Regions from separate parts of the Cytobacillus sp. FSL R5-0377 genome, predicted to be linked through region 2. Evidence: predicted binding sites of a transcription regulator. Region 2 holds the regulator's gene; the other holds the start of a gene.
The links. The regulator LexA, encoded in region 2, represses DNA repair genes until DNA is damaged. The targets are predictions, from matches to a motif close to CGAACATATGTTCG.
Positions count from the first base shown of each region.

Region 1: the regulator LexA is predicted to act here: its motif matches at 3,558-3,571, upstream of NSQ49_RS26740 (WYL domain-containing protein).

Region 1 covers NZ_JBBORA010000001.1:4,105,495-4,120,581, forward strand. Annotated here, with positions in the region: gene NSQ49_RS20960 (amidohydrolase) at 1-1,051, opposite strand, end outside; gene NSQ49_RS20965 (DedA family protein) at 1,280-1,864, opposite strand; gene NSQ49_RS20970 (undecaprenyl-diphosphate phosphatase) at 1,886-2,665, opposite strand; gene NSQ49_RS20975 (DUF4870 domain-containing protein) at 2,883-3,221, shown strand; gene NSQ49_RS20980 (hypothetical protein) at 3,240-3,482, shown strand; gene NSQ49_RS26740 (WYL domain-containing protein) at 3,594-3,728, shown strand; gene NSQ49_RS20985 (PLDc N-terminal domain-containing protein) at 3,850-4,047, shown strand; gene NSQ49_RS20990 (ABC transporter ATP-binding protein) at 4,050-4,955, shown strand; gene NSQ49_RS20995 (ABC transporter permease) at 4,952-5,728, shown strand; gene NSQ49_RS21000 (patatin-like phospholipase family protein) at 5,822-6,667, shown strand; gene NSQ49_RS21005 (S8 family peptidase) at 6,940-8,280, shown strand; gene NSQ49_RS21010 (hypothetical protein) at 8,651-9,232, shown strand; gene NSQ49_RS21015 (TlpA disulfide reductase family protein) at 9,318-9,893, shown strand; gene NSQ49_RS21020 (EcsC family protein) at 9,912-10,733, opposite strand; FMN riboswitch at 10,861-11,156, shown strand; gene ribD (bifunctional diaminohydroxyphosphoribosylaminopyrimidine deaminase/5-amino-6-(5-phosphoribosylamino)uracil reductase RibD) at 11,299-12,396, shown strand; gene ribE (riboflavin synthase) at 12,396-13,052, shown strand; gene NSQ49_RS21035 (bifunctional 3,4-dihydroxy-2-butanone-4-phosphate synthase/GTP cyclohydrolase II) at 13,078-14,271, shown strand; gene ribH (6,7-dimethyl-8-ribityllumazine synthase) at 14,285-14,761, shown strand; gene NSQ49_RS21045 (NCS2 family permease) at 15,086-15,087, shown strand, end outside.
Region 2 covers NZ_JBBORA010000001.1:585,627-600,713, forward strand. Annotated here, with positions in the region: gene NSQ49_RS02890 (aspartyl-phosphate phosphatase Spo0E family protein) at 165-335, shown strand; gene NSQ49_RS02895 (ABC transporter ATP-binding protein) at 380-2,173, opposite strand; gene NSQ49_RS02900 (ABC transporter transmembrane domain-containing protein) at 2,178-3,926, opposite strand; gene NSQ49_RS02905 (DUF6376 family protein) at 4,033-4,473, opposite strand; gene NSQ49_RS02910 (YneF family protein) at 4,611-4,826, opposite strand; gene sirA (sporulation inhibitor of replication protein SirA) at 4,913-5,350, opposite strand; gene tkt (transketolase) at 5,729-7,735, opposite strand; gene NSQ49_RS02925 (DUF896 domain-containing protein) at 7,957-8,190, opposite strand; gene NSQ49_RS02930 (YneB family resolvase-like protein) at 8,334-8,981, opposite strand; gene yneA (cell division suppressor protein YneA) at 8,991-9,323, opposite strand; gene lexA (transcriptional repressor LexA) at 9,481-10,104, shown strand; gene NSQ49_RS02945 (DUF4257 domain-containing protein) at 10,390-10,674, shown strand; gene NSQ49_RS02950 (LacI family DNA-binding transcriptional regulator) at 10,899-12,011, opposite strand; gene NSQ49_RS02955 (hypothetical protein) at 12,191-13,948, shown strand; gene NSQ49_RS02960 (glycoside hydrolase family 172 protein) at 14,094-15,087, opposite strand, start outside.

The sequences.
Region 1 (15,087 bases), 3.5 Mb from region 2:
GATGATTCCATAAAACTAAATCAGCGTCTTTTCCTTCCTCGATGCTTCCCAGCTGATGATCAATTCTTAGGTTTCTTGCCGGCAGAATGGTGATTCCTTCTAAGGCTTTTTGCTCGGAAAGACCTTCCCGGACTGCAATAGCTGCACACATATTTAAATATTGTACAGGGGTGTATGGATGATCTGTAGTGATGGAGACTTCCACTCCATGCTCGGTCAGCTGCTGATACGTTTTCCAGGTTTTGTTTTTCAATTCAACCTTCGATCTTCTTGTCAGAGTAGGGCCCACTGAGACCTTTAAATTCAACCCTTCTAATTCGTCCGCAATTAAATGGCCTTCTGTACAATGTTCGATTCGAAGGTCGAGATTGAATTCTTCTGCAAAGCGGATGGCAGAAATGATATCATCGGCCCTGTGTGCATGTATTCTTACAGGAATTTCTCTTTTAAGTGCTTTAACAAGCGGTGCAAATCTTAAAGAGTCAGGATTATCACATTGTAAAGCCTCATAAAAGGCTTCCCTCAGCATCCCCATTATCCCCATTCTTGTAATGGAATCCTTGTTGCCATGACTGTGAATCCGTTTTGGATTTTCACCAAGGGCAATCTTAAGCCCTGCTGTTTCCTGAATAATCATCTTGCTAATATTTTTCCCTGAAGTCTTAATAACAGAAGTTGTTCCTCCAATAACATTAGCACTTCCCGGCATGATGTGGGCAGTTGTTATGCCGTACTTCACTGCATCAGCAAAAGCGGGATCTAAAGGGTATACTCCATCCATCGCCCGGATATGAGGGCTTAAAGGTTCAATTGTTTCATTGGCATCGTTGCCTGCCCAGCCTGTGCCTTCATCATATAGACCCAAATGGGTATGGACATCAATGAAACCGGGAAGCAGGTGGTGGCTGTGGCAGTCAATAATTTTTACATTTGAATCAGACTTTAAGTTCTTGCCTGTTTTTAGGATTTTTCCTTTTTCAACTATTAAATCCCCATGGAAGGTGGGGGATGTGACAGGATAAATGAGTGCATTTTTTAATAGAATTTTCATAAATAATATCTTCCTTTGATTCTAGATATTTGCTTTATTTTACAAAAATGGAAAGGAAGTGTGAACAGTTTTTAAATTGAAAAAATTAAAAAGCTACTTTCGGAGTTACTGTCAGTCTTGAGCGGAAATTAACACACAACATTATTAGGGGAAAAACACAATTTCTAAAAAATGAGCCAATAAAAAAGTGTAAAATTAGCATTCTACACTTTTGGTGGATATACTGATTTAACTTTTCCGCTTCTTATATAAAAAATAGAACATCCCGGAACTCAAAGCGATGATTATGATCGGCAATATAAGTGGTTTTGCATATTCCTTGATGTCTCTCCAGTGGTCACCCAGCTCCATTCCCAATAATAAAAAGAGAACCGTCCAAGGCACCATGGCTGCAATTGTATAGATTGTAAAAATGGATAACGGCATTTTGGCTATTCCGGCAGGGATTGATATGGCGTGCCGGATGACTGGAATAAATCGGGCTGTAAAGATGACTCCTGTTCCATACTTTTCGAACCATTTCTCTGATGCATCCAAATGCTTTTTCTGAATCAGCAAGTATTTCCCGTATTTATCAAGAACTGGCCTTCCGCCATATGCCCCCAGCCAGTATAGAAACAGCTGGGCAAATGTTCCCCCTGCAATTCCTGCAAGCAGTGCCCCTGTAAAATGGATATCACCGGTGCTGACTAAGAAGCCGCCATAACTTAGGACTATCTCGCTTGGTATTATCTCAACCATTAAGCCAAGTGCTATGCCGGCATAACCCAGCTGGGAAAGTATTTCAAAAATGCTCGAAATGATTCCTTCCATTTTGATATCGCCCCTTAGAAATTAAAAAATCCCGGTCATTTGCAGAAAGATTATGGAGAACCCTAAAATCCAAACGTATACAGCAAATATCTTCAATGATTTCCGTTTTAGAAAGTTAATCATCCAAACGACTGCTGCATAGCCGAATATAGCCGATGACAATGTCGCCATTAACATGCTGCTAAGGGTTATGGCTTCTGTGTGGCCCGATAACAGTTCGCCAAATTGCATGACAATGCCGCCCGCGATGGCTGGAATGGAGAGCAGGAAGGAAAAATAGGCAGCTGTTTCCCTGTCAAGCTTTCTAAAGAGACCTGCTGCAATTGTTAAGCCGGATCTGGAGACTGCCGGAAAAATGGCAGCTGCCTGGAAAGTCCCAATAAATAAGGCATCTCCGTAGCTAATGCTGTCCATCTTTTTTGCGCCTTTTTTAACACTATCAGCAATCCAGAGGATAAACCCTGTAAATAGAAACTCCCAGCCTATAGTAACTCCGGATTTAGAAATTGAATCGAACATGTCACTCAGAAGCAGTCCGACAATGACAGCTGGAATCGTCCCTATAATCAGCAGCATCGATAGCTTGCAGAATGGATTCTTTACTATTTGAAGCAATTCATTTTTGTAAACGACAAGAACGGCCAGTAAAGTTCCTATATGCAGCATTGTATCAAGGAAGAGGCCAGCTTCATCAAGCCCGAAAAGATGTCTCCCCAAATATAAATGCCCTGTACTGGAAATAGGCAGGAACTCGGTAAGCCCCTGGATGATTCCCAGAATGAAAGCCTCCAGCTTTGACATCATGTGTATATCACCTTCCTAGGCAGGTATAAGAATAGGCAAAGCTATGCGCAATGCCTGTCTTTAACATGTGTATTCAAGTTGTCCTAATCGAGAACAGGAAATTGAGCTGCAGGGGGATTGGAAAATAAAAATACATGAAACCTTTTTGAATGAATATCGTAAATAATATAAAAGAATCATCCAATTATATTGAAGAAATTTAGGAGGAAACACAATGAATGACTATAAGATGCCTTCCAATGATGAAAGGCTTATAGCAGCCGCTATCTATGTGACCAGCTTCTTTACCATTTTTATCGGACCGCTGATCATTTGGCTTTTGAAAAAGAATGACTCGGAGTTTGTAGATTACCATGGAAAGGAATATTTTAATTTTTTAATTTCCTATTCGATTTACAGTGCAATCAGCGTAGTGTTAATGATCGTATTAATTGGAATCATTACGATTTGGATCGTGGGGATTCTTGTGTTTATCTTTACGATAGTAGCTGCAGTTAAGGCATATGAAGGGAAGGAATACCGAATACCTTTAGTTTTTAGGCTAATAAAGTAATGCGTTAGCAGAAGCCCCATGGTTACAGAGGAACGTACGTCTTCCCAAAAGCTGTGGTGGTGCTATGTTAAGCTGACGAAGCCTTCCTTGTCCTTTGTGCCTCAAGCGCAAGTCGGTTTGTACCGAAAGGTGTCATTGCTTTTCTGGGCGGACCTGCTTGTGACCATGAAGGGGAGGCGCTGGGGCTGGATGCCAAAAACAGAGTCCAGGGCTGTTGCCGCTGGGCTCTTTATAATGGATAATTATAAGGGGATGGGATGATGTAATGAATAGACTCGATAAACAGCGCATGCTCAATCTAATGGAAGTTTTGAGGGAGCAGACCGATTAAGAAAACGAATATACGCTCGACGATATAGCTCAATGCTTTAAGTGAGAGATGGGCTTGTCAAATGGCTTCTTAACTGGGGCAGCCAGGCTAAAGTGCTTTCACCATCCTCACTCCTTGATCAGGTAACAAACGAAATCAAACAGATGATGGCTGTTTATGAAAAAGAAACGGATTAAGCCGTCAATTAACTTTTGAAGCACCCCTTTACTGGAGTGTTTTTTTATTTGAAAAAATAACTGAACGATTTATGCACTTGAACGTCATATGAATGACAAAACACTTAAGGAGGAAATCATAATGGAATTATTTGAAAGTATTAATTGGGCAATTTTTGCTCCGATTGTCTTCATTCAGCTTATTATAATGGCGGTTGCCATCATAGACCTGATAAAAATAGAAAAAGCAAATGGACCAAAGTGGGTATGGGCTCTCGTCATTTTATTTATTAATCTGATTGGGCCTATCATTTACTTTATTTTCGGAAGGAGAAGCTGACTATGCCGGTTGTTAGGGTAACAAATCTTAAAAAGCGGTTCAGAAATCAGGAAGTCATAAAAGGCCTGGACTTCCAATTATCGGAAGGAAAGTGTATTGCCCTCCTTGGAGCAAATGGAGCAGGAAAAACAACTTCACTAAATATGCTTGCAGGTCTGATGAAGCCCGATTCCGGTTCGATCGTGTATGAAGGGGGAGAAAAATCGGATTTTCGCAGATTAATAGGCTATCTTCCTCAATTCCCTGTTTTTTATGACTGGATGACAGGAAAAGAATTTCTTGAATACGCGGGTCAGCTTGCTGGCCTTTCCAAAGCAGAAGCCAAAGCCAGAGCAGCGGACCTTCTTGAACTTACCGGTATATCCGAAGCTAAAAACCGCCGGATTGGAAAATACTCGGGAGGAATGAAGCAGCGTCTTGGCATCGCTCAGGCGATTATTCACCGCCCTAAGCTAGTCATGCTCGATGAACCGGTTTCTGCCCTTGATCCTTTTGGGCGCAGGGAAGTGCTGGAGCTGTTGAACAGGCTGAAAAAAGAAACTGCAATCCTGTTTTCCACCCATATTCTAAACGATGCAGAAGAAATATGCGATGAAATTTTATTCCTCCATGATGGTGAACTGGTTGAGTCTGGAACATTGACAGACCTTAGAACCAAACATCAGCAAGCCAAGATTGACTTGGTTTTTAAAGAAGATGCCCGGGAATATGCTGAAGAACTGTCACTGCTTCCGCAAGTAACTTCAATGGAATTGGACGGAGATCGTGCAAGCTTTTGTGTAAAGGATATTGAAGAAGCAAGGGCTTTATTTTTATTTGAAATAACCAATCGGAAATGGCCACTGGTTAAGTTTGAAATCAGCAGAACGAGCCTTGAAGATGTTTTCATGAAGGTGGTGAAGAAATGAAGCAATGGGTGACTTTATTAAAAAAAGAAATGCTGGAGCTTGCCAGAAACTTCAAATGGGTGTGGGTGCCGCTGACTTTTATTTTAATAGCTGTAAAAGAGCCTCTGACCTTATACTATTTGCCTCAAATCATTGATTCAATTGGCGGGCTGCCTGAAGGGGCAGTTATCGAGCTTCCTGTTCCTTCAGCAGGTGAAGCACTTGCTGCTGCTCTCAGCCAGTATAATACGCTTGGTGTGCTAATTATTGTTTTCATTGCAATGGGAACCATTGCCGGTGAAAGGAAAAGCGGTGTTGCAGGGCTAATCCTTGTAAAGCCTGTGTCATACACCGGGTTTGTAACAGCTAAGTGGGCCAGTTTAATGATCCTAATATGGTTATCATATTTTTTAGGTTACTTCCTCTCCTGGTACTATGTGGGCGTATTATTTGAATTTATTCCTTTTTCCGATTTTCTGCAATCCTTTTTTGTTTATGGCATTTGGCTTACCCTTATTATCACTATAGTAATTCTCTTCAACACTTTTATTAAATCGCCTGGAGCGGTTGGATTTTTTACTATTGGGGCAATAGTCATTTTAACTCTTGTAAGCAATTCGCTTTCTCACGTGCTGGAGTGGAGTCCGGCCCTGCTTTTTGCTTATACAAATTCCTTTTTCATAGGCGGTCATTTCCCCGATGAATTATTGCCGAGTATCATTGTATCTGTCATTATCATTATATTTTCGATGTTTGCATCGATTGCGATTTTTAAACGAAGGGAACTTGCATGAATTCATGCAAGTTCCTTCCTTTTGGGCAAATTTGTATTTGAGAGGCTGATATTTTGGTAGTATAGCTTTAAAAGACAGAAAGGAAGATGCAGGGTGATTAGTGAAACGGGTCTTGTGCTTGAAGGGGGAGGAATGCGGGGAGTATATACAGCCGGGGTTCTCGAATATTTTCTTGAACAGGATCTTAGCTTTCCTTATGTTATCGGTGTTTCTGCAGGGGCATGTAATGCAGCCTCTTATTTGTCCAAACAAAAGGGCAGGAATAGAATTGTTAATGTGGATTATGTAACAGATCCCAGATATATCTCATGGCGCAATTACTTTAAATCGCGTCAGTTTTTCGGAATGGATTTTATTTTTGATGAAATACCGAATAAACTTGTCCCATATCATTACGAAGTGTTTTATAATAACCAGTCTGAATTTATAATTGGAACAACAGATTGCCATACAGGCAAACCTGTCTATTTTAGTAAACAAGACTATGGGAAAGATATGCTCCAGGTTTTAAAAGCATCCAGTTCCCTTCCATTTATTGCTCCTGAGGTAGATTATAAAAACAAGGTCCTCCTGGATGGAGGGATCAGTGATCCAATACCAATCAAAAAAGCACAGCAGGATGGTTTCAAAAAAAATATAGTGATTTTAACAAGAAACAGGGGATACTCAAAGAGACCTTCGAAATTTGCTTTTATGGTAAAAAGGAAATACCCGCATTACACAGGGCTGCAGAAAGCACTGGCAAATCGGTATCGAACCTATAACGAGACCCTGCGCTATGTAGAAGAGGAAGAAAAGAAGGGGACAGTCCTTGTCGTCCAGCCGCAGGAACCATTAACAGTGGGAAGGATGGAACGAAATCCTCAAAAACTGGAAAAGTTGTATCTTCAAGGTTACGAAGATGCAAGAAAATCATTTGAAAGAATCATCTCATTTTAACCGTATCGATCACGATGCGGTTTTTTATGTTTTAGGACAAAACACTTATCTTTTCGACATTGAGGAAATAGAAAAATATAAGGGTATTGTTGTATATAGTGCTAATATACCTAAATTGGTGTGAATATATGGAATTTAATATTAATAACATGAGTTTTATGTTGTGTCTTTTGCTTATTCTGCACAGGAGTGTGTCGAATAACAAAGATTTGCTGGTTAATTTATATTGAATATAATGAAAATTAGAAATTATAAGGGGGTCAATACACAAAATGAACATGAAAAAGGGAATCGTAACGGGTGCGTTAAGTTTTGCGTTATGTGCTTCAGCTGTTTTTGCGTGTTCTGCAGGCGCAGGACAAGCCCAAGCTGCTGAAAAGAACTATTTGGTTGTTTTTAAAGATGAAGCTAAGCTTCCTTCAGGGTATGCTGATTTAGTGAAAAAGGCTGGAGGGCAAGTAGAGAATAAGCTGAATAAATTAGGAGCAGTTGAAGTTTCTTCATCTAATCCTAATTTTCTTTATGAAATCAGAAAGTCTTCTATTGTATCGGCTGCTGGCACTGAAAATGTCATATATCCAGAAGCTCCTGCAGTGGAAGCAGATCTTCCATTAGATGGTGCGGATTTATATAACAGTCTGCAGTGGGATATCAAACAAGTAACAAATGATGGTGTATCCTGGAATCTTCCAGGAGGAACAGGAAAGTCTGCTGATGGCAAAGATATCGTTGTTGGGGTAATCGATACAGGTATTGACTATAATCACCCTGACCTGAAAGAAAATTATGCATATGGTAAATCATTTGTTCCCGGCTATCCAGATCCAATGGATGAAAACAGCCATGGTACACATGTTGCGGGATCCATTGCAGCAAAAGGAAGAACAATGGGTGTTGGACCAGACTTAAAGGTAGCGGCTTACCGTGTATTCGGTCCTGAAGGGGGAGCAGCTACTTCACATATTGCCGAAGCTTTAATGACAGCTGCAGATGATAATGTCGATGTTGTCAACATGTCCCTTGGCGGATATGACTGGTTCCAGAATCCTGAGTATGCAACGAAGGATATTGTAGCAGACGTGCAAATGTTTAACAGAGCTATTAAATATGCGATTCAAAAAGGTGTAACTGTAGTTGGTTCAGCAGGGAATGATAGTGTTGATTTAAAAAGTCCGGGGAAACTTTCTGGTTCTGATAATGGTGCCACACACAGAAGTCCAAGCAGTCAGCTGATGATTCGGGTGTCTGCAGGCGGAGCTTTAAAGAATCTTGCTTTCTATTCCAACTATGGTGTCGGCAAAATTGATGTTATGGCTCCAGGCGGGGACTTGGGACCAAACTATGATCCAAATACCGGAGCTGGCAGGGATAGTACCTACTTGGCATTAGCGACAATCCCTGGCGGAGGCTATGGCTATAAGGGAGGAACTTCAATGGCTGCCCCGAAAGTTGCGGCACTTGCTGGTGTGATCATCGCAAAACATGGAAAAGACAAAATCTCTCCCGCACAAGTTAAGCACATCATTCAAACTTCATCAGAAGATATCTTTAAGCCTGGGTATGATGAGCAGTCAGGCCACGGGCTAATAAATGCAGTTAATGCGTTAAAATAATTCAATTAATAAAGCTGGCGGAAACTTTCCGTCAGCTTTATTTTTGAGGGAATTTTGCAAATAAAAAGAGCTTCCGACAATAAAATCCTTTCAGAATTCATTTTTATAGGACCTGATTAATAGAATAAAGAAGAGAAACAAATATAGCAGGGGAGACATACTGATGAATATCCAGCACTATTACCAAAAAACAGCCGATATCTCTTTAAATGCAAGCCTCACAGCACTAGTGCCCCCATTTTTTTTCTTGTTGTTGTTTATGAATAAATTTCAGGGCACACATTTCATTATTCTATTAATCCCTTTTATTTTTTATAGTTTTTTATGCCATCAAATGTATTTGCTGAATAAGCAAAGGGCGGATGAGGCAGTGTTAAGTAAGTACTATTACCAAGGACAAGCCCTTCTGCCTATTTTGCAGTACTCAAATGTGCTGATCGCTTTTTTGCCTGCCCCTTCTCTCAGGATGGTTTTGTTTGATCCTGATGGAAGTCAAATAGGCGAAATCAGGGATATGAAAATGCGAAAGATCCGCTGGTTTCTGCCTTATTTTCTTGACCGTATCTTTCCAACGAGGCTGGGGATCTATGACCAAGCAGAAAATCTTGAAGTTTCCATCTTAATCCGCAGGAGTGGCATCGAAATTATCTCCTCAAATGATGAATACAGGGAAACAATCGAAATAAGAAAAATTGGAACCACTGTCGTGTTTCAAAATGGAGCTATTCATTATACAGTTCCTAAAACCTATTTACACACGGATTTGCAGGTTCTGGATGAACAATCGCATAGAGCTGCCCGCCTTCGCAAAGGGTGGATGCCACTTGAGTGGGGAGAGCGTTTTAAGGATCCAAATACACCGGTGCTCTCTTTTAAAGAGAGTCTGGCTCCAAAAGAAAAATGCAGAATTTATGCCATTTTTGCGGCTCTTTTTCTATATCACAATCACTAAAATCCAGTGCACATATGTAGATTCTGTATTCCCCATATAGTATGATAAATTCAGCTTACAGGGAAATCAGTATTGAGGTGTTGGAATGAAAAAGTTTTTACTGGCTGCTGCAGTTATTGTTCTTTTGCTGTTTATTGTAGACAAAACCATTCTTAAAGAAAAGGGAGTAGTAGAGCAGGCCGGACAAATGCAAAAATACGATAAAATAAAAGATCCAGAGGATTTGCCTATTGGTCTGGAAAAAGGAAATCTTGCTCCGGATTTTGAACTGACAGATATGGAAGGAAATCCGGTAAAGCTCAGCGACTACAGGGGCAAAGCAATCCTTTTAAACTTCTGGGCTAGCTGGTGTCCTCCCTGCCGTGCAGAAATGCCGCATATGGAGAAGCTTTATCAAAAGTACAAAGATGATAAATTTGATATTTTAGCCGTAAATCTTACAAACACAGAAAAGAATAATGGAGACGCTGAGAAGTTCGTGAAAGAGCTGGGTCTGACTTTTACAATTCCTATGGATGTAAAGGGAATTGTGGGTTCTGACTATAATATAATGGCTTATCCTACAAGCTATTTTATTGATTCCGATGGTGTTATCAGAGAAAAAGTATTGGGAGCTTTAAATGAAGAATATATGGAGAAGGAAATCAAAAAGCTTCCTTAAATAAAACCGGTGAGCCATTCAGCTCTCCGGTTTTATTTCTGTCATCCTATTCTGGTAAAGGCGGTTAACGATTACTCTTTTTCTGTATAGCATAATACCTGCTTCGGCAATATCATTAACGGCTGATCGATTGATGAAAGCCCCAAACAACAGTCCGGCTATCGGGATCAGTTGGAAAAGTTTTTTCCAGCCAATTTGATCTCTGTAAGAAAACACAACCTCTCTCCATCCCTGAAGTTCGGAAACGACTTCCCTTTTTGGCCCTGATTCTTTAGAACCGAACATGGAAAGCTGCTGCAGAATGGCTTTTTTTCCAACAATGTCACTGGAAACAAATTGAAGAATCTTTACAATGAACATTCTTTCGTTTTTATCAGCAGGATCGAAGCCATAGCAAATCGCGATATCCTGCAGAGTTTTCAGCTGAATGCCAAGAAGCAGGGGGATATCAATGGTCAGGGTAAAAATCCCTCCGACACCAGTACCCGCACCCTGCAATGCTGCTGCTCTTTTACGGTTAGAGCTTAGCCTTTCAGCGGCTACATCCATTATTGATAGGGGCAGGGCTTCTACATCCTGCAAGGTATGAATGTTTTGTCCAGGATAATAATTCTTTAACGCGGAAGCTGAACTTAAATATCTTCCTCCTGATTGAATATATGTCCCAAGCTCATCAAGGATCACTCCAACCTTTTTATGTATGAACTCAGGTGTAAATCTATCAATAAGCTTAAAAGGGAGTCTGCCCAGCTTCTCCCAAAACCATAAATCACCTTGTTCTTTTTCCCATTCTTCACATTTTCTTAACTCGCTGATAAGATGTTCTCTTGGTTCCTCCATTATAAAAGTCCTCTCCTTTTTCTATAATTAACTATACGGCGTATCGAAGTAAAGGTTTCAATTCTTTCAAAAACAATTCTCTTTGTATAATGTGATAATTCATGGTAAGATTTCTATAATAGAATAGGATTTCCTTCGGGGCAGGGTGAAATTCCCAACCGGCGGTGATGAGGGTACGCCCTCTTAGTCCGTGACCCGGCTTTATAAGGCAAGGCGCTTGAGCTTTTCTAATTATTGTCTAGCAGCGCCTACCCCCTCGAGGTCACAAGCCAATCCTCTCAAAAAGGCAAAAGACGCCTTTTCTGGGAGGCTCGTCTTGTGCTTGTCGGGGGTGAACGAGGCGCTTGAGCTTTTCTTATAAACCCGGTGGATTTGGTGAAACTCCAAAGCCGACAGTGAAAGTCTGGATGGGAGAAGGAATGATTATAATGATGCGTTAAAAAAAGTCTTTTTAAACGCTTATTTCGTCATGTGTTTTTGCCCCGTTTCACCTATCTGGTGTACGGGGTTTTGCCGTTTTATACTTAATTTGGAGAAATAGTAAGGAAGGGAGGATGCAGAAAATTTGATCCATCAGGAATATATGAAGTTAGCCATCAGTCTGGCAGCGGCAGCTAAAGGCCAAACCAGTCCGAATCCGCAGGTGGGTGCAGTTGTTGTGAAAAACGGTGAAATTCTGGGAATGGGTGCTCACCTGAAAGCGGGAACACCCCATGCAGAAGTCCATGCGATAGCTGCGGCTGGAGAAAGGGTTAAAGGCGCTGATATTTATGTCACTCTTGAACCATGCAGCCACTTTGGAAGAACTCCGCCCTGCGCAGACTTAATTATTAATTCAGGAATTAAAAGGGTCTTTATTGCTTCTGCCGATCCCAATCCTCTCGTTTCAGGAAAAGGAATTGAAAGGATGCAGGATGCCGGTATTGAAGTGGTGACCGGCCTGTTGAAGGAAGAAGCAGATGCTCTCAATGAACCATTTTTTCATTTTATAAAAACAAAGACACCATACGTAACCATTAAAGCAGCCTCATCTTTTGATGGGAAAACAGCTGCAAAAACCGGTGACAGCAAATGGATTACCTCTCCAGAATCCAGGCAGGATGTACACCTTCTACGGCATGAACATGACGCTATACTTACAGGCATAAATACCATCATTCACGATAATCCCCTTTTAACCGCCAGGCTGCCCCAAGGCGGAAAAAATCCCATTCGTGTAGTTTTAGATACAAATCTAAAAATTCCGGCTGATGCAAATGTCATCCGCGATCAGTCTGTTAAGACCATTATCTTTACCGGCTGCGAAATTGATGCCTCAAAAGCAGAGGAAATAAGGAAACTAAATGCAGAAGTCATTTCTTTTCCTGCAAATGAGGTGCCGATTAAAGATGTATTGAAAAATTTAGGTGAAAGAAACATTATGACCTTGTTTGTTGAAGGCGGATCTGAGATCCATGCTTCATTTATAAAAGAAGGCTGCTTTCAGCAAATAATTCTCTATATGGCTCCCAAAATTATTGGCGGCAATCAGGCGATTCCATTTATTGGGGGTGTTGGTGCCGACTTTGTGAAAGATGCAACTAGGCTTGTGTTCACAGAGATTAAAAGGGTTGGCAGCGATCTTAAAATTACCGCAAAACCACTGAGGGAGGCCAAGCAATAATGTTTACTGGAATTATCGAGGAGCTTGGAACAGTAAAAAAAGTAGTTCAGCAAGGAAAAGCGATGAAACTGACAATTCTGGCCTCCAAAATTTTATCAGATGTTCAATTGGGAGACAGTATTTCTGTAAATGGTGTTTGTCTCACTGTTACGGAATTTGCCAGAAATGGATTTTCAGCAGATGTCATGCCGGAGACGTTCAAAAGCACATCGCTTTCAGCTATTAAAGAAAGATCAAAGGTCAATTTGGAAAGGGCAATGAGGGCAAATGGCCGTTTTGGCGGTCACTTTGTAACAGGGCATGTGGATGGAACAGGTCAGATTCTCAAAAAGTCAGCGAGTGAAAATGCCATTTATATTCAAATATCTGTACCTCCTGCCTTAAGCCACTTGCTTATCATGAAAGGCTCTATCGCAGTGGACGGGATTTCCCTGACTGTATTCGGCAATGAAGACAATACCGTTACTGTCTCGGTCATTCCTCATACAGCCAGTGAAACGGTACTGGGCTTCAAAACAGTTGGCGACATTGTTAATCTCGAATTCGACATGCTTGCCAAGTATCTGTATACCTTTGTGAACAGGCAGCAGCAGGAGACCACGCAGCCTAAAGGAGGCATTTCAGAAGGATTCCTTAGGGATAACGGCTTCTTATAATAAGCAAAAGGAGTGGTATTAAACGATGTTCAGTGAAATAAAAGAGGCACTGGAAGATTTAAAAGCAGGAAAAGTCATCATAGTCTGTGATGATGAAGACAGGGAAAATGAAGGGGATTTCCTGGCAATCGCAGAATATGCGAAACCGGATACCATCAATTTTATGGCTAAGGAAGGCAGAGGCTTAATCTGTACACCTATTACAGAGGAGCTTGCTGAAAAATTGGAACTGAATCCTATGGCAGAGGTGAACACTGACAGTCATGGAACAGCTTTCACTGTCAGTATTGACCATGAAAAAACGACTACAGGCATCAGTGCTTTTGAGCGTGCTTTCACAATCAAGGAAATGCTTGAGGATGGTGCCAAACCTTCAGACTTCTCCCGTCCGGGACATGTTTTTCCGCTCGTTGCGAAAAAAGGGGGAGTTCTTAGAAGAGCAGGCCATACTGAAGCAGCAGTAGACCTGGCTCGTCTTGCCGAGGCTGCTCCAGCAGGAATTATTTGTGAGATCATGAAAGATGACGGGACAATGGCGCGTGTGGATGACCTTGAAAAAGTAGCAGAAAAATTTAATTTGAAAATGATCACAATTCAACAACTAATCGAGTATAGACTGAAACACGACTCTATTGTAAAAAGGGAAGTGGAAATACAGCTTCCGACAGAATTTGGAAATTTTAAAGCTGTCGGCTATACGAACACTGTGGATGGAAAAGACCATGTTGCTTTAGTAAAGGGTGAAATCGATGAACACGAACCCGTATTGCTTCGTGTTCACTCGGAGTGTCTGACAGGAGATGTATTCGGGTCTAACCGATGTGACTGCGGACCCCAGCTTGAAGCAGCGCTCGCACAGATTGAGAAGGAAGGCCGTGGAATCCTTCTATATATGAGGCAGGAAGGACGCGGTATTGGCCTAATCAATAAGCTGAAAGCTTATAAGCTGCAGGAAGAGGGCTATGATACTGTTGAAGCAAATCATAAGCTCGGGTTTAAGGACGATCTTCGTGATTATGGGGTAGGTGCACAAATTCTAAGAGATCTGGGAGTTAAAAAGATGCGCCTCTTGACTAATAATCCACGGAAAATTGCTGGACTTGGAGGCTATGGACTGGAGGTTGCCGAAAGGGTTCCTCTCCAAATGCCTGCTAAAACAGAAAATGAGAATTACTTAAAAACAAAGAAAACTAAACTTGGGCATTTATTACAATTTTAAGGAGCGATTAGAGTTGAAAAAGGTTATCGAAGGACATTTAGTAGGAACAGGATTAAAAATGGCAATTGTTGTATCACGTTTTAATGAATTCATAACTGGCAAGCTATTAAGCGGAGCGGAAGATGCCCTAAAGCGCCATGGAGTGAGTGAAGAAGATGTGACGGTAGTGTGGGTTCCTGGAGCATTCGAAATCCCGCTTGCAGCTAAAAAGCTGTCCCAATCAGGTAAATATGATGCAGTCATTACACTTGGCACGGTGATCCGCGGTGCAACTCCGCATTTTGATTATGTCAGCGGGGAAGTGGCAAAAGGAGTTTCGAACATAGCATTGCAAAGCGGTGTTCCTGTTATTTTCGGCGTACTTACAACTGACACGATTGAACAGGCTATTGAACGTGCCGGCACAAAAGCAGGAAACAAAGGATGGGAAGCGGCTGTCGGAGCCATTGAAATGGGCAATCTATACAGACAGTTATCTGATGGTGAATAAGATTTCATACATTATAAAGAAGTGGCAGATATAATTTGATTCATACACATAAATGAGTTAAAGTGGCACATAAAATGGAATAGTGGTTCATATGTTTGCCAAAGCGGCACCTAAACGTAACAGGCGTATAATGCTGCACTGTTATCTATCAAAATCGGCGGGATCATTCTCGCTGATTTTTTTTGATTCATCTGAACAGACGTCTGACCTTTCTATTGGCAGAATGATTTTTTTTTGATAAAATACTGCTTGTGGCTCACCCGTATTTTTACACGCGGGGAGAGCGGGTAGGGAGAGGGCTAATTGAATAGATAGGTAGTAAATAT
Region 2 (15,087 bases):
GTTACCAAATTTTAAAACAAGTTTCTTTTGAATTTATTACCATAATTCGATATACTAGTATAGAACTTAACAAATTCTGTTATTATCTTTCAGCTTTTGACATGGTTTCAAATTGGGAGAGTATAGCCTACATATAAGAATTGATCAGAGAGGAACTATTGGCCATGTGTAAACAGGAACTGCTTACATTGATCGAACAAAAAAGAACAGAGTTAATTCAAGTGGCCATGAAAAGCGGCTTAAGCTCTGCCGCAGCAATCCGATACAGTCAGGAATTGGATGCCCTATTAAATGAATATAACCGAAGCTTCATTAAAAAAGTGCAGACACATTAAGAAACAGCCATGCAGTAATTGCAGGCTGTTTTTTGTTAACTCCATTAACCTGCTGCATCCTCCACTTTTTCAGCGTTTCCATTCTGCAGCAGATACATTTTATGATACAATCCCCGCTTAGCCAGCAATTCCTGGTGCGTTCCTCTTTCTACTATTTCCCCCTGATGAAGAACGAGAATCTGTTCAGCATCCTGTATGGTAGACAATCGATGAGCAATTGCAATTGTTGTGCGGCCCTTTCTCATTTTTTCCAGTGCTGTCTGAATGGCTTCTTCTGTTTCAGTATCAATATTAGCTGTTGCTTCATCCAGCACAAGAATCTTAGGATTGGCAGCAATCGTTCTTGCAAATGCAATAAGCTGTCTTTGCCCGCTTGAAAACGTCGATCCCCGCTCCACCACCGGATGATCATATCCGTCTTCCAGCTTGTTTATGAATATATGAGCCTGAACAAACTGGGCAGCAGCTTCAATTTCAGCATTTGTCATTCTTTCATTATGCAGTCTGATATTATCCTCTATCGTCCCGTAAAAAAGGAAAGGATCCTGTAGAACAAGCCCCATTTTTGTACGCAGTTCTTCTGCAGGGTAGGACTTAATGCTTTTTCCGTCAATAAGTATATCGCCGCGTTCAAATTCATAGAATCGCATCATTAAGTTAATGATGGAGCTTTTGCCGCTTCCGGTATGACCAACTAGAGCAACGGTTTCACCCGGTTTGGCTGTAAATGAAATGTTTTTCAATACATCTCGTTTACCGTCATAGGAGAAGCTGATATTCCTGAACTCAATCTCTCCTTCCTGAATCTCAGCTGACTTGCTTTCCGCCTGTGCTGGGGCAGCCTCTTTTTCATCCAGCAGAGCAAATGCTCTTGAAGCGGCAATGATGGCCTGCTGATACATGGAAAGCCTCATCATAATTTGATTCACAGGCTCAAAGAAGCGGTCCAAATAGCTGACAAATGCATACAGCACACCGATTTCGATCGGATTGTAAAAAGAAGAAATCCCAAAAAAGCTTAATACAATGACAAGTGCCAGAACATAAACCAGGTCAATAGCCGGCCTTAACAGGAGCCCATCCATTTTGATATTGCGCATCCCGGCTTTATAATGCTCCTCATTTATATCACCAAATTCCTTCCGCAGTCTTTTTTCCTGCCTGAATACCTGGATAATCGACATTCCCTGCAGTGATTCGCTCAGTTTTGCATTCAGCTCACTCAGCCTTTCTCTTAAGTCCTTATAGAATACCGAACTGTATTTACGGTAAGTCCGGATGATCAGAAAAAGAATTGGGAGAATTACGAGACAAAACAGGGCAAGCTTTACATTCAGGATAAACATCGCCACAAAGATACCTGTCAGCAGGAAGGCACCCTGAATGAAGGTAACCAGTACACTGACAAACATATCTTTAATTGCCTCTGTGTCATTGGTAACGCGAGAAACAATACTTCCCGCTGGCGTTTTATCAAAGTACTTTAAGCCCAGTGACTGTACTTTTGAAAAGACATCCACTCGAAGCTGCTGAATGATTTTCAGCGCGATTTCCTGAAATTTGAGCAGCTGAAAATAGGATACCAGCACATTCATGATCTGAATGCCCAGATAGGCTGCACCAAGGGCAAATAGCGGCTCAAAAACCAGGTTTCCCGGTGTTAAATAATCATCAATAAATATTTTAACAAGTATCGGCCCCAGTAGGTCTCCAATCGTTGTTAAAAGAAGAAGACTGAAGGCAAGTGTGATTGTTTTTTTATGCGGTTTTGTATAGGAAAGCAGCCGGAAAAGAACCTTCCGCTGCTCTTTCCCCTTCATAATCGGTGTCTTTTCCATAGTCTTATCCCCCATGCTCCACTAGCTCTTCCAGCTGCTGGCGAAGATACATATTCTTATACCAGCCTTCTTCAGCCATTAGTTCATCATGTGTTCCCCTCTGAACAATTTCCCCTTCATCCATCACCAATATGAGATTCGCATGCTGAATGGCGCTCAGCCGGTGAGCTGTAATAATTGTTGTCTTGCCAGACCGTTCAGCCCGCAAGGAACTGAGAATTGCTTCCTCTGTTTTGGCATCAACAGCAGAAAGGGAGTCATCTAAAATCAATACTTCCGGATTCATCAATAGTGCCCTTGCGATGGAAATTCGCTGCTTTTGCCCTCCGGAAAGAGAGACCCCTCTTTCACCGACAACAGTCTGATAACCTTCTGTAAATTCGAGAATATCATCATGGATATTGGCCAGTTTGGCTGCCGCATAAATATCTTCAGGGTTTGCATCCGGCTTTGTGAAAGCTATATTTTCAGCAACAGTGGCCGAGAACAGGAAGTGCTCCTGCGGGACATAGCCAACAGCCTCTCTCAGCTTACCGAGTTTATAGCGGCTGATAGGATGTCCTGCAAAAAATATCTCTCCTTTATAGCCTTCAAATTCCCGAAACAAAAGCTTTAGAATTGTGGTTTTTCCCGCACCCGTTTTACCTGCAATGCCGAGCGTCTCTCCTCTTTCCAATCTAAAATGAATATCCTTAAGCAGCCGATCCTGTTCACCCGGATAAGCGAACTCCTCGACGTTGTACTCAATGTTACCGCATGGAACTTCATTGATGCCTGATTCATCATCCTTAATTTCGATTTCTTCTGCAAGAAGTGAAGAGACTCGATCATATGATGCGCGGCCTCTTTCGACGATGTTAAACAGCCAGCCAAAGGCAAGCATTGGCCAAATCAGGAGACCCAAGTAAGTTGTAAATGAAACCAGCTGTCCGATTGTCAGTTCTCCTGCAATAACATACCTTGACCCAAATGCAATAGACAAGAAGAAAGAGATCCCTACAATAATGCTGATCGTTGGATCAAACAAAGAGTCAACCTTAGCAACAGCCATGTTCTTTTGTACTACATCTTCAGACTGTCTGCGGAAATCTTCTATATCTTCTTTTTCCTGGCCGAATGTTTTAATCACCTTAATTCCTGAAACACTTTCCTGAGTTTTGTCATTCAGTGAAGAAAAAGCCTCTTGAGCTTTGTGAAACCGTTTATGAAGAAGTGTTCCATACCAGCTTGTCAAAAGTGCCATAAGAGGCATCGGTATCAGACAGATCAGTGTCAGCTTCCAGCTGATTGTTGCTGCCATTGCAATAATAACGAAGCCGCCTGTCGCAAGGGAGTCGACAAAAGTTAGCACTCCAGCCCCTGCCGTCTGCTGGATAGCCTGCAGGTCATTGGTCGCATGCGCCATCAAATCCCCTACCCGCTTTTTCTGATAAAAGGCCTGCGACATACTGGTAAAATGCTTGTAAAGCCTGTTGCGCAGAAGTTTGGACAGCTTAACGGCTGAACCGAAAATCATAATGCGCCAATAATAGCGGAGCACATACATCATGAGGGCAACCACAATCAGAATTACAACCCACATAATTAATGCTTGCGCAGTCAGCTTGCCATTTTTAATCAAGTCGACAACAATCCCCACTACCTTTGGAGGGACCAGCTGAAGCATTGCCACAAAAAGCAGCAGGATAATCCCGTTTATATAAGCCTTTTTCTCCTGTTTAAAAAACCACATTAAATCAAAAAAAACCTTCATACCCCATTCATCCTCCGAAATCCATCATAGCTTAAATAGTTTATCAAATATTAAGAAAATAAGGAAGATTTTTCCCGCAACAAAAAAAAGCACCCGGATGGATGCTTTATTGCCCTAATGCTTCTATTCGATTTATCAGGCTTGTTGCTTTATTAATTGTTGAGAACAGCTCTGAATTTTCCAGCTGATCCAGCGCAAGGTTGCCATTTTCCATAATTTTATTGATCTCTGCCAAAAGCGTTTCATTCTGGGTCACAAGCTCCTGATGAACATCTTCTGCAAGCTTCGGTATATCCTGAATGGCGATAAATTCTTCAACTTCCTGCTTTAGAGTCATCAACCTGTCTTCAAGTTCCTGCTTTGCTGCCGGGTCTGCTGCCGCTTCCTGAATCAGCTGCGGGGCCTCTTCGGCAAAGTTGCTTAATGTATTAATATGCTCAGTCGCCTCATTAACATAGCCAATGGAGTTATTAACTTCTCCCAGAACGGAACAGCCGCTTAATAACATGGAAATGGTAAGGAGCCCTATTAAGATTACTTTCTTCAAAATTGCTCGTTCCTTTCATGATTTGTCATAGTATTATATACGGTCTGCTTGAAAGGAAGGTTTCATTTATAAATAAAAAAACCACCTTCCTGTTAGTATAACAGAAAAATGGCTTCCAATGGGCCGCTTGTCCCTGATTACTTGCCAGTCTGCTTGTTCATGGCATTCATCATTTGGTTGATCTTCTTTTGAGATGGCTTCATGCCCATTTGCATCATCATCATTTTAAGCATTTGTTCATTAATTGGCGGATTTTTCTCAAGGTAGCTCATCATATATTTTCGAGCAATGAAAAATCCTAGTGCTACACCGGCAAGAAGCGCCAGTACACCAACTAGAATGTACATACCCATACTAACTTCCTCCTTCATGTTGTCTATCATACAGTGTACTAGACCAAAGGTTATTATACAATATTTGCTTCAGTTTTTCTCTTATTTTAGACGAATTTTCTTTCTTTAATCGGTTTTAGCCACCCATAGCGCTTATGCTGGAGGTCAACAGCCAAAAAGGAAGACTCGCTTTTTCGCAGCACCTCGAAAAAAACTGTCTCAGCCTCATAGCTGCCCGCCGCTTCTAATACCAGGCTTCGTTCAAATACTTCAAGCTTCGCCCTGCTTCTTTTGCTCATCTCTATATAGTATGCACTTTTTTCTATGATAAAGTCCTTTTTTCTCTGCAGCTGCTGATGGATATATTGATGCACTTTCAAACCCGGGATTGGCTTAGTCACAAAATCAATTTGCTTCGATAGAATCGACTTCATTTCACCTGACGAACGCTCATACTCTTCAAACAACTGAAAAAACATCCGCTCTCTGCCAAAATAATGGGACGCAAATTCATCTTCTATTAAATACAATTGATAAGCTCTCATCTGGCCCCTCCTTCCGGGACAATCCATTTCTTTCAATTATAAGTAAACGCTTCTAAAGAATGTGTCTGAAGATGTTAAAAACTATCACTAATTTTGTCGAAAGCGAAGAGTTCAGTGGATTATGAGGATTCATGGTGGTTGAAATCTGCCGATTTGCTCTTTACAAAAATCTATTCACTATGGCATATTCCCAGATTTGACTGCTTGTAATCTTGATTTTAATGACGGCTTGAATATTCACTGTTTAGCTGCGGCTTTTTCTCTTTCTGGTGGCTTCTGAGCCTATATGGCGGCTAATTCTTGTTTCTCTCTTCATGCCTACTCATCAAATCCAATCAAAAAAAGGAGAGCCTATCAGCTCTCCCTTCACTGTTATTATTATCCCTGCAGCAATGCTTTCACGCGTGCTACAACGTTATCTACTGTAAATCCGTATTCTTCCATAATTCTTTCTCCTGGTGCAGACGCGCCGAACGTATCGATGGCAAGAACATCGCCTTCGTCTCCAGCATAACGATGCCAGCCAAGTGAAGATCCCATTTCAATGGCAAGACGTTTCTTGACTGTCTTAGGAATTACGCTTTCTTTGTACTCTTTTGATTGAGCTTCAAAACGATCCCAGGCAGGCATACTTATTACAGATGCATGGATGCCTTCGCCTTCAAGCACTTTTTGAGCTTCAACTGCGAGGCTGACTTCAGATCCTGCAGCAAGCAATAATACATCCGCATTGCTGTTAGAAGCTGGTGATACAACGTATCCGCCTTTTTGAACACCTTCGTATGCCGCTGAATCCGTCCCTTTTAATGTAGGCAGGTTTTGACGAGTCAATACTAATGCAGTTGGCTTATTTGTTGATTCAATTGCTGTTTTCCAGGCTGCTGCTGTTTCATTGCCATCAGCAGGACGGACAACAGAAAGGTTTGGCATTGCACGCAATGCGGCAAGCTGTTCTACAGGCTCATGCGTAGGGCCGTCTTCACCGACAGCGATACTGTCATGGGTAAATACATATGTTACAGGCAGGTTCATAAGAGCAGCCAGACGAATTGCCGGGCGAAGGTAATCAGAGAACACGAAGAATGTTCCGCCGAATACCTTTAATCCGCCGTGAAGCGCCATTCCATTTAAGGCAGCTCCCATAGCAAATTCACGTACTCCGAACCAGATGTTGCGGCCATCAAATGATTCAGCCGTAAAGTCACCAGTTCCTTTAATCATTGTTTTATTTGATCCTGCAAGGTCAGCAGATCCGCCGAAGAAAGAAGGCAGGTTCTGAGCGATAGCATTTAGCACTTCTCCGGAAGAAGCGCGGCTGGCAAGGCTCTTACCTTCTTCATAAACAGGGATGTCTTTATCCCAGCCTTCAGTAAGCTCACCATTAATTGCCTGCTCCAGCTGTTTTCCTAACTCAGGATGTGATTCTTTGTATTGAGCAAAAAGGTCTTCCCATTCCTGCTGCTTTTTCGCACCGTTTTCAACAACTTGCATATTAAAGTGATCATATACTTCCTGTGGAACATGGAAGTCTTCTTCAAATGTCCATTTGTAAGCTTCTTTAGTTAATTTCAATTCATCAGCACCAAGAGGAGCGCCGTGAACATCAGATTTTCCTGATTTGTTTGGAGAACCGTAGCCAATGACTGTTTTTACTTCAATCATTGTCGGACGGTTTTCGTCCTGCTTTGCTTCTTCAATAGCTTTTGCTATTTCGTGGAGGTCATTTCCGTCTTCTACGCGGATATACTGCCATCCGTATGATTTAAAGCGCTGTTCAACACTTTCAGAGAAAGATTTATCAAGGTCTCCATCAAGTGAGATATCATTGGAATCATAAAGAACAACCAGCCTGCCAAGCTTCAAGTGTCCAGCAAGGGAAGCAGCTTCAGCCGAAACGCCTTCCATAAGATCTCCGTCACCGCAAATGCTGTATGTATAATGATCAACAACATTGAAGTTGTCTTTATTGTATGTAGCAGCAAGGTGGCGTTCAGCCATTGCCATACCGACAGCCATAGCAATACCTTGTCCTAATGGGCCTGTAGTTGCGTCAACACCAGGAGTATGGCCGTATTCAGGGTGACCGGGAGTCTTGCTTCCCCACTGTCTGAACTCTTTAATATCATCCATGGATACATCATAGCCGGAAAGATGAAGAAGGCTGTATAAAAGCATAGAGCCATGTCCTGCAGAAAGGACAAAACGATCACGGTTGAACCAGTCCGGATTTTTTGGATTGTGGTTCATAAAGCGCGTCCAAAGAGTATAAGCCATTGGAGCAGCTCCCATTGGCATGCCCGGATGGCCGGAATTTGCCTTTTCAATGGCGTCAATTGATAAAGTACGAATGGAACTGATGGATAGTTCATCTGTGTGATTAAACATTCAATACATCCTTTCGAGTAGAAATTCTTCACTCTTATAATATTATCGGGTGTCCCTTATTTTCACAACCAATAGGGTTAGGTAAAGGACAAAAAGCCGGTTTGTTACTATATTGACACAAAAACACCCGGCATATGTAAAAAAAGCGGAGACAGGCAGTAATACCATCTCCTCTATTAAAAGAAGGAATACAGCACAGTGTATCCCTTGCAATTATATTATTAGTGAAGGCGATTTTTATTTTGGAATTCCTTCAGCTTTTTCGGTGTTACATCATTCCCTTTCGGATCAACGATTGTAACGCCTTTCAGCGTGTTTAACATGCCTGAGCGGAAAGTCTCCAAATACTCTTTGCGCAGCGAGGTCTGTTCTTTCGCTTCTGCTTCAGTCAGTCCGGATTCCTTGGCCTTCTTTGCCAATTCATTAATTCGGGCAAGTTTTTGTTTAGGCAGCATTTATTAAAACTCCTTTATATCAAAAGTTTACCTTTGAATAATCTGATGGAAGTTTTTATTATACAGCAGCTTCAGTTATGGAACAATACTGAAACTCAAATGCCATCATACTAAAAATGAGCACTTTTGACAAGAAAAGTGCTCTACTCTGAAAGTGAATCAATATATTCTTTATACCTTCTGTGGACAGTTGCTTTGGAAATATTATAGCCGAATCCCCTTAATGTCGCAGCAATCTCGGCAAATGTTAACTCGTTTTTCCTCAGCCGGATAATTTCCTCTATCGGCACCTCTATTCTTTCCCTGCCGCCACTTGCTCCCTGATTACTTAGGTTTTTCTCGGGCCTGTACCCTTTATCAACAGCCCGCTGCATGCCGCGTCTAATTTTGATGTTATGCAGCTTTCTCTGATACTCCTCTACCATTCCTACTATGCTCAGGACCATCGAATCTGATTCTGAAAGCTCCAGTTTGCCATTATTCGAGATGCTGTATAACTGGACTTCTTCTTTTAAAATACAATGGAGGATCGCAATTTTGGCATTCCCCCTCCCCAGCCTGGTTTCATCCTGGATGAGGACCACCTTTATCTCCTTGTTTTTAATTAAGTCTAAAAGCTCCAATATACCGTCCCTTTCAAGATCGTATCCGCTTGCCTGTTCGCGGATGACCTTGACTACTTCAAAGCCATTTTTTCCCGCCAGGTTCAAAAGCTCTTCTTCCTGCCTAGAAAGGGACGTTTCCTGAGTTTCCTTTGTTGTACTAACTCTGCAGTAAATAATTGCTTTCATAACTTCTCCTTATTCGTTAAGGTCTGAGCTGGCAAGCTCTTTATATGGCTGGTCATCCAGAGCTTTTACTGGAATGACAATTTCATCACCCGGAAAAATCCTTCCTGCCGCTATCCCATTATTTTGTTCAACCCAATTAATAAATTGATCTGTTGACATTGAATGCTCGGCAGAAAAATTTTCAGCAATCTTCCATAATGAATCCCCTTCTGCAACAGTGACTTTCACAAACTTTTCCGTATCAGGTGCTTCTATCTGTATGAGCATTATAAGCGATGCCGCCAAGCTCAAAACGAAGAGAATAATAGCATAAGAATATGATTTCCACAATTTGTTCAGCATAATTAACCACCCTCAAGAGAATATATGTTCGCATTTGATGTTTTTATTATAGACCGAACGTTTGTTTTGTGTCAATAAAAATTCGAACTTATGTTTGTATCATATGGTAATTGATGCTATAATTGAGACAACAAAAACACATACGAGGTGCGTAAAGATGGTGAAACTATCAAAAAGGCAGCAAGATATATTGGAGTTTATTAAAGAAGAAGTTAAGTTGAGAGGATATCCTCCTTCTGTAAGGGAAATTGGGGAAGCAGTCGGCCTGGCTTCAAGCTCAACTGTTCACGGTCATCTCGCCAGGCTTGAAAGCAAAGGGCTGATCCGCAGAGACCCTACTAAACCGCGCGCCATTGAGATTTTAGATATGGACGAAGCTTCAAATATCCCCAAGATCAGTGCAGTCAATGTTCCGATCGTTGGTAAAGTAACCGCAGGGCAGCCGATAACGGCAATTGAAAATGTTGAAGAATATTTTCCGCTTCCGGAAAGAATGGCACCTGCTGACGAGCATGTATTCATGCTTGAAATCATGGGAGAAAGTATGATTGAAGCAGGGATCCTTGATGGAGACTATGTAATCGTAAAACAGCAGAGCACTGCCAATAATGGAGATATCGTAGTTGCCATGACAGAGGAAGACGAAGCAACTGTTAAGAGATTCTTTAAAGAAAAAGACTTTATTCGTCTACAGCCAGAAAACTCCACAATGGAACCGATTATTCTCCGCAATGTTTCTATTCTTGGGAAAGTGATAGGCGTATACCGTCATATGCATTGATAGATTGTTAAAAAGCAGGCACCTCAGCCTGCTTTTTGTTTTTTTCCAATTTCAAGAAGGATATCAGTTCCTATTACCTGGTACTATCAGCAAAACGGTACGAAAGTAACTGATACTTTTCTTTTAGCATAAGGTTACAGTCATGTATGACTAATTTATCATTCAGAAAATTCGGTATTTTTATGCATATTATTTTATATTCATTTTCTATATAATGGTAATACACCGAGAATCAACCTAAGGTCGCTTTTCAAAAAATCTCGACTTTAGGAGTGTGAAGAAAAAATGTTTTTGAACATTACCTTCGCTTTGTTGATTGGTGGGCTGGTTGGTGTCGTTGGACATATTCGGAAAGAAGGCAAAATGGTTAAACCCAGAAGGACAAAAAAATTCATCTATCTGGGGGTCTTTGAAGAGGTAATCATGGGGGCTTTAGCGGCTGTTTTTTTGGTCGTTTCTTCAGATCCTGACTCTGCCTTAAAGGTAGTTCTCCTGGCAGTGATTGCAGGATTTGGAGGAGATGCACTGCTGACATGTCTCGATTTCTTAAAAATAAGACATAAAGAATAGAGAGATGCAGACGATATTTCTAGAAAAACCTCGTTCATCGCTGAGCGGGGTTTTTTATGTGCTCACTTGCGGAATCTTAAGTTCCCTAACTTTCAAAGTCATTTTTGTATGGATAACAATATGAAAAAAGCTTAGACTCTTCATTCAAAAAAGTCACGTTTTCTTGAATGAAGAGCACAGCAAGCTCGGTCAACTGTAAGGTACTCAATAATGTTGAAGGCTATTTATCTGGCCATTGTCGATTCTCTTACTAACAAACTTGGTTCTAGCTGAATTTTCTTTCTCTCAGATAATGGAACTTTCCCTTCAATCTTATCAATTAATATTTCACATGCCTTTCTCCCCATTTCAATAATGGGAGTAGAAATCGTGGTAAGCGGCGGATCTATTATGGACCCTAAGTAAACACCTTCATAGCCGCTTATGGAAATATCATGCGGGATAGAAAGACCTAATTTTTTGACAATCACATAGACAAAGGATGCCGTAATATCATTACAGACAAATAATGCTGTCGGACGATTGGTTTGTTTTAAGCACTCTAATAGCTGCGGATTCTCAGCCATAACTGTTTTGGAATCCGTATGATTATAGTTCGCTAAATTAAAAGGAACGAATAAATGCTCTTCAATAGGCAATCCATTTTCTTTTAAAGCATTTTTATAACCTTGCATTCTATTCACAACTTCTGAGGACGACTCTAAATGCTTATCGAATACAAATGCAATTTTCTTATGCCCCAGTTCAATTAAGTGCTTGGTCATTTTATAGCCGCCGGCAAGGTCATCACAAACCACATGATCAGCCTCTAATTCCTTGAAATACTTTGTATATAATACAAATGGAATGTTTGATTTTTGCAGGCGTTTATACGTCTCCACTTCATTGCAATGAAAAGCAAGAAATCCATCTACCATCATATGCCTGTATTTTTCAATAAGAGACTTCTCTACCTTGCTATCACATTCTGCAGGGCCAATGGAGATTGTATAGCCCCTTTCCATTGCATAGGGAATCGCCCCTTTAAGAAACTGATTTTGGTAATCATCATGTAAATAACCGCCTATTAGAAGGCCGATAATATGTGAACGGCCGCTATTTAGCCCCTGAGCCATACGATTGGGTATATATCCCAATTCAGCAGCTATATCTTTAATTTTATTAGCCGTGCTGGCACTGATCGATTTATCACCTCTAAGGGCTAAGGAAACGGTCATTTTTGACACACCAGCAATTTTTGCAATATCTTCTAATTTTACACGCTTCTTGATGGAACTCCCCTCCGACCATTGATGCCATTTAAGAATAATTGTATTATATCTAGCAATGCTTGACAATTTTATTTGAAGTTAATACCACTTATGTTTTTTAAAAATTCAGAATTTAATTGAGCATAACATATATTTATGGTAAACTAAAATTGTTACTTTACCGTTAAAGTAATCGTTATTTATTTTTTGTTAATCTACTTTACCGGTAAAACCAACGCAGTCATATAAAAAAAGGAGTGGATTGGTTGAAAACTAAATTGAAAGGCGCATCTATAATACTTACTAGTGCAGTTCTATTAGGTACTTCTTTCCTCAATTTTTCTCCGCTGGGTGCCATTGCGAAAGATGAAGGGAAAGTCGGGCAAAGCTACGGAAAAGTGAATCAAAATAATGTTAAATCTGTTCCAAATGCAAAGAAAAAAGATCAAAAGGATACCATTGTAACACCTGAAGAGAGTACTTTTTTTTCAACCGTATCCATCGAAGAGAACTCTTCTTATAACACTCCGAGTGATGGGGATTTATGGCCGGCCGCCTGGTCGGATGACGATATGCTGTATACAGCCAATGGTGATGGAAAGGGATTTGACCTAAATGCTCCATGGTCAGATATTGTGGTGAACCAAATTACAGCAGGACACCCTTCAACCAAAAATATTACCGGCAAAAGACTTTCAAGCGGCGATCAGGTAGGAACTGTCTGGAATGACCCATATGAATACAATCGCAAGCCGACAGGCATGATTTCTGTAGATGGAAATTTATATCTTGCTGTTCAGGATCTGAACAAGGGCGGAGGCTGGCGGGCATTCAATGATGCACCTTCTGCAACAATCCTAAAATCGGCTGATAAGGGAAAAACATGGACTTGGGATAAAGAAAAACCAATGTTTGATGACTATGTTTTCACTACCATCATGTTTTTGGACTATGGAAAAGATAGCGAGAACAATTCGGATGGGTATGTTTATGCGTACGGATTAGATTATAATTGGCGAGATTCATTCATTGACACTGTTGAAGATCCCACCAATCTTTACCTTGCCAGGGTTCCTAAAACAAAAATTCAGGATCGCTCCGCCTGGGAATTTTATGCAGGGGATTTAAACGGAAATCCTAAATGGAAAAAAAATATTAAGCAGAGAAAGCCAGTGCTGCAGGACGAAAGAAGAGTATACAGTAACACCCTTCATGCAACCAACCCTGACAATTCCACCGTTCTATCACAGGGAAGTGTTGTATATAACAAACCATTAAACCGATACATTTATACTTCATGGACAGAATTCACTTTTGAATTCTATGAATCTCCTACCCCTTATGGACCATGGAAGAAATTTTTATCAAAAGACTTTGGTGTCTATCCTTGGTTTAATCATCACCACGGAGGATATGGGGTTGTAATGCCGTCAAAATATATCAGTGATGATGGTACAGAAATGTGGCTGAATTCCAATACCTTTATGGGAGGAGTACAAAAATACAGTTTATCCTTTAGAAAACTTAAAGCTACTCCTTATAAAGCAACTGAACCAGCAAATGAAAGCAGCGATAATAACTTAGCACTTCCGGCTAACTCCAGCAATGTTACACCTGTCTCCAAATACAGTGCACATAATTCGAATCTAAGGTATTTAAATGACGGCAATAAAAATCAATCAGAAGACGATTGGAACGGGGAAAGAAAACAGGAAGACTGGTGGGGCTATACATGGTCACAAGCCTATAACATGAACAAAGTTGTATATACTACAGGTAATATGTTTAATGATGGCGGGTGGTTTAATGATATTAAAGTTCAGGTACGCCAAAATTTCAAATGGGTAGATGTCAACAACCTGCAAGGTGCACCTGCTTACCCAAACAGCAAAGATGCCGGCAAAAACCAAACCTACACCTTTACCTTTGATAAAACTTGGGGAGATGGTGTACGAATTATAGGTGCTCCAGGAGGCACAGCAGCCTTTACATCGATTGGAGAGTTAGAAGTATACTATAAATAATGGATCACGAGATTCCCGCCAATAAAAATGCTGGCGGGAATCTTCTTAATCCACTCACAGATACATGCAATGACATAAAAAATGATTCTCTAAATAATCCTCAATCGTTATTTTCGGGATCATTTAAAGAATCTATTGTCAGTTATTAATAATCAAAGCACGTTTTTAAGTCTTCCGGCTTTTGCGGGAGCGTGTCTGGTAATGGCAAACGCTCTTTGACTGGCAGAATTGGCTGAACAGCCTGATGCGGCTCCGTTTGGTACCAATATGCCGTACTGGAGTAATCATCGCTGCGGTTATTATTATGGCCGTGCTCGATCGTTACTTTAATCGATTTGTCGAACATAACGGGGTCCTGGATATGATAACGGTACGCCGAAACTTTCCCAGACCAGTTCGGGCCGCCGCCAAGAATGATGCCATGGTATGGCGCACAGACCTCCTGCTGTGGACACCAGGCTGTATTAAAGTAGTCTTCCATTCCTGTTCCGTGCAGGGACGGAGGCCATGGTTCTCCATCGATAAAAATCATATCGTCCCCCTCGCCATACCAGTTCCATTCATGTGTAAAGCGAAGGTTATGGATATTTAAGTTACATCCGACATAATGGCCTTTCCCTACGGCATCCAAAATCACATAGTTTCCGTCCCCGGTCGTATTCTTGCCCCCAAAGCTGTATAAGGCGTTGGAAATGCTGTCATCAATCCCATCGGTTAACTCCCTTTTCCATAGGGCATGGAAACGGAGCGGACTATCAATCTCTTTATCATATTGCTCATAATCTACATAATAATAGAATTTAATCGGATCATTGGCATTGCTTTCGATTTCAATTTTTGCTTTTTTTCCAAAAGGCATCGGGAAAAAGCAATTCAGGGCTCTTCCATCTTCCGGACTCATTTGCAGAGGTTCAGAAGAATAGTTCTTTGTAATACCATGCCCCATCCCGAAAAAATCACCGATTGGTGCTTGTACACTCGGATTTTCTTCTCCATCCCAATACATTCTAATCACTACTTTGCGATGAAGATATTCCTCAATAGAATCATCCAAAGGAGCCATGGTCATCCAAATATGGGTAATGCATCCTGATCCTTCAAGTTCGCAAATCGTTTGAACATCTCCTGGAAAAATCCGA